DNA from 2 places in the Variovorax cryoconiti genome. Region 2 is predicted to be linked to the other one. Evidence: predicted binding sites of a transcription regulator. Region 2 holds the regulator's gene; the other holds the start of a gene.
What was found. The regulator sigma-54, encoded in region 2, starts transcription at its own class of promoters, with help from an activator protein. The targets are predictions, from matches to a motif close to TGGCANGNAANCTGCTTT.
Positions count from the first base shown of each region.

Region 1: a site for sigma-54 is predicted at 1,467-1,484, ahead of glnA (type I glutamate--ammonia ligase). Genes of this name have one in related genera too.

Region 1 covers NZ_JBPJZI010000002.1:690,945-693,141, reverse strand. The annotation lists gene glnA (type I glutamate--ammonia ligase) at 5-1,420, opposite strand; gene ACSFA2_RS07995 (competence/damage-inducible protein A) at 1,569-2,197, opposite strand, start outside.
Region 2 covers NZ_JBPJZI010000003.1:439,268-441,464, forward strand. The annotation lists gene lptB (LPS export ABC transporter ATP-binding protein) at 1-130, shown strand, start outside; gene ACSFA2_RS11125 (RNA polymerase factor sigma-54) at 149-1,711, shown strand; gene ACSFA2_RS11130 (THUMP domain-containing class I SAM-dependent RNA methyltransferase) at 1,721-2,197, shown strand, end outside.

The sequences.
Region 1 (2,197 bases), on a different contig from region 2:
GCGATCACAGCGAGTAGTACATGTCGAATTCGACCGGGTGCGCAGCCATGCGCATGCGCGTGACTTCCTGCATCTTCAGCTCGATGTACGCGTCGATGTACGAATCGGTGAACACGCCGCCCTTGGTCAGGAAGGCACGGTCCTTGTCCAGATGCTCCAGCGCCTGGTCGAGGCTGTGGCACACGGTCGGGATCAGCGCGTCTTCTTCCGGCGGGAGGTGGTACAGGTCCTTCGTGGCGGCTTCGCCCGGATCGATCTTGTTCTCGACGCCGTCGAGGCCGGCCATCAGCAGCGCGGCGAAACCGAGGTACGGGTTCATCAGCGGATCGGGGAAGCGCGCTTCGACGCGACGGCCCTTGGGGTTCGCCACGAACGGGATGCGGATCGAGGCCGAGCGGTTCTTGGCCGAATAGGCCAGCTTCACCGGGGCTTCGAAGCCGGGCACCAGGCGCTTGTAGCTGTTGGTGCCGGGGTTCGTGATGGCGTTCAGGGCACGGGCGTGCTTGATGATGCCGCCGATGTAGTGCAGCGCGAATTCCGACAGGCCGGCGTAGCCGTCACCGGCGAACAGGTTCTTGCCGTCCTTCCAGACCGACTGGTGCACGTGCATGCCGGAGCCGTTGTCGCCGACGATGGGCTTGGGCATGAAGGTGGCGGTCTTGCCGTAGGCGTGGGCCACGTTGTGGATCACGTACTTCTGCAGCTGGACCCAGTCGGCGCGCTGGATCAGCGTGCTGAACTTGGTGCCCAGTTCCATCTGGCCGGCGTTGGCCACTTCGTGGTGATGCACTTCGACCGGAATGCCCAGGGCTTCGAGCACCAGGCACATTTCCGAGCGCATGTCCTGGAAGCTGTCGACCGGGGGCACCGGGAAATAGCCGCCCTTGACGGCCGGGCGGTGGCCCGTGTTGCCGTGTTCGTATTCCTTGTCGGTGTTCCACGAGGCTTCTTCGGAATCGATCTTCACGAAGCAGCCCGACATGTCGTTCTTCCAGCGCACGCTGTCGAACACGAAGAATTCGGGTTCCGGTCCGAAGTAGGCGGTGTCGCCCAGGCCGGACGCCTTCATGTACGCCTCGGCGCGCTTGGCCAGCGAACGCGGATCGCGCTCGTAGGCCTTGCCGTCGGCCGGGTCGATCACGTCGCAGGTCAGGATCAGCGTCGTCTCTTCGAAGAAGGGGTCGATGTTGGCGGTGTTCGGATCGGGCATGAGTTGCATGTCCGAGGCTTCGATGCCCTTCCAGCCGGCGATGGAAGAACCGTCGAAGGCGTGACCGTCGGTGAACTTGCCTTCGTCGAAAGCAGACACCGGCACGGTCACGTGCTGTTCTTTACCGCGGGTGTCGGTGAAGCGAAAGTCGACGAACTTGACCTCGTTTTCCTTGACGAGCTTCAGTACATCGGCGACGGTCTTTGCCATCAGTTTCTCCTGGTTGGATGAGTGGTTGGAAATACAACGGTGAGGGAATGCAGTTTCTGTGCCATTGGCGGGCACGGGGCCGAGGGCCCCATCCTGCTGCCAAATCCCCAAAAAAAGGCAGGGACAATCTATTTTGGTGCACGCCTGATTAACGCACCAATTCAGGTCCAAGGCGCGCATTGAAGGTGTGCAACCCGGCCATCAACTGCGCATAGGCAGCGTCCAGCAGGGCCGGCGCACCCTTGACGCCGAGTTCGATATGGCGCCCGTACTCGGGGTGGTCCACGCTGGGCAGGCTGAACACCTTGACGCCGGCGTGCGTCGCCTCGATGGCCTCCATCAGCGGGGTAAGGGTCGCTTCCATGGCACCGAAAACGATCACCGATTTCTCGCTCGACTGCCCTTGGGTGAACAGCTCGGCATAGCGGCTGTCGAGCACCGATTCGATCATCGGCCAGGCCATCACCGGGAAGCCCGGCACGAAGTGCACATGGTCGACGCTGAAGCCGGGGATCTTGTTGTAGGGGTTGCGGATGATCTCGGCGCCCTCGGGAAACACGCCCATGTTCAACCGGTGCACGTTGTCGGCGCGGTCGGGCTCGTAGGGCACGCCCTGCTCGCGCGCGGTGTCCTGCATGCGCTCGCGGATGAGCACTTCGGCCTCCGGATGCAGCACCAGTGCGCGCCGCAGCGCCTTCGCCGCGCACTGCCGCGTGTGGTCGTCGGGTGTGGCGCCGATGCCGCCGGTCGAGAACACGATGTCGCCCGAGGCGAAGG
Region 2 (2,197 bases):
GACGCTGGGCATCTGCGACCACGCTTTCATCATCAGCGACGGGCAAGTGCTGGCACAAGGCACGCCTTCGGAGATCGTCGACAACGCCGAGGTACGCCGCGTGTACCTGGGCGAACACTTCCGCATGTAAGGGGAGGGCGAAACTCCCATGAAGCAGGGCCTGTCGCTCCGCGTTTCGCAGCACCTTGCGCTCACGCCCCAGTTGCAGCAGTCGATCCGGCTGCTGCAGCTGTCCACGCTCGAACTGAGCCAGGAAGTGGAGCAGATGCTCGACGAGAACCCGTTTCTCGAGCGCACCGCCGAAGAGGCCGCCCGTGAGGAGTTCGGCGTCGACGCCGCCGATGCGCCGCCGCCGCGCGACGACGACTTCGCGCCCGGCCCCGCCGCCGCCAGCAACGACAGCACCACCAGCACCACCGAGGCCGAGGCGCCGGCGGTCGACGCGACCGAAGCCACGCCCGACTGGGAAGGCGACGGCACTGTCGACATGGCACCCGACGACAGCGAATGGGGCGGCGACGCGCCCCCGCGCGCCAACAACCTGGGCGACGACGAACGCGCCGATGCCACCGAGCTGGCGCGCAGCCAGGAGTCGCTGCAGTCCCATCTGCACCGCCAGGCCCTGAGCCTGCGCCTGAACGAAAGCGACCAGGCGGCGCTGCGCTTCCTGATCGAATCGCTCAACGAAGACGGCTACCTCGAGGACTCGCTGCCCGCCCTGGCCTCGGGCCTGGCCGGCGACGACAACGACGAGTTCGACGGCCTGGTGCACCACTTCCAGGTGGCGCTCGGCCTGCTGCAGAGCCTGGAACCGGTCGGCGTGGGCGCACGCGATCTGGGCGAATGTCTCGCCATCCAGTTGCGTGCGCTGGCCCGTGCGAACGAAAGCGCCGAAGAGACGCAGGTGCGCAAGACCGCCATCGCGATCTGCAAGCAGCCGATGGAACTGCTCGCCCGGCGTGACTTCAAGCGCCTGGCCACGCTCACGCGCAGCAACGAGGAAGAGGTGCGCTCGTCGCTGCAACTGATCGCCACGCTCGAACCCAAGCCGGGTCGGCGCTTCGTCGATGTGGAACGCAACGTGGTGGTCCCCGACGTGATCGTCACGCGCATGGGCGCCGGCACCAACATCAAGTTCCGCGTGATGCTCAACCCCGACGTGATGCCGCGCCTGCGGGTGCACGACATCTACGCCGGCGCGCTCAAGCAGCACAAGGGCGAGGGCAGCCAGGCGCTGTCGCAGCGGCTGCAGGAGGCGCGCTGGTTCATCAAGAACATCCAGCAGCGCTTCGACACCATCCTGCGCGTGAGCAATGCCATCGTCGACCGGCAGAAGAGCTTCTTCGTGCACGGCGAGCTGGCCATGCGGCCGCTGGTGCTGCGCGAGATCGCCGACGAGCTCGGCCTGCACGAATCCACCATCAGCCGGGTGACCACGGCCAAGTACATGTCCACGCCCTACGGCACGGTCGAGCTGAAGTACTTCTTCGGCTCGGCGCTGGGCACCGAGACCGGCGGCAACGCGTCGAGCACCGCGGTGCGTGCGCTCATCAAGCAGTTCGTCACGGCCGAGAGCATCAAGAAACCGCTGTCGGACAGCCAGATCTCCGAGATGCTCAAGGAGCAGGGCATCGAATGCGCCCGGCGCACCGTGGCCAAGTACCGTGAAGCGCTGCGCATCGCGCCGGCCAACCTGCGCAAGGCGCTCTGAGTCCGCACCATGAACCAGCTCCATCTCTTTCTGCCTTGCGCCGCCGGCGTCGAGGACTTTCTGGCGCAAGAAGTGCACGGCCTCACCGGCCTGGCCGGCGACGACCTGATGGCCTCGCGCGGCGGCGTCTTCGTGCGCGGCTCGTGGCGCGACGCCATGAAGCTCAACCTGCACAGCCGGTTGGCGCAGCGCGTGCTGATCGAACTGGCGCACGCGCCGTACCGCAGCGAGAACGACCTCTATGCCATCGCCAGCGGCGTCGCGTGGGAGATCTGGTTCACGCCGCAGCAGACCTTCAAGATCGAGACCACGGCGCAGCACAGCCCGCTGCAGAGCCTGAACTTCGCCACGCTGCGCATCAAGGACGCCATCGCCGACCGCTTCCGTGCCAAGGCCGGCGGCGTGCGGCCGAGCATCGAGACGCAGTGGCCCGACGTGCGCGTGTTCGCCCACCTCACCACCGACCACTGCACGCTCTACATCGAC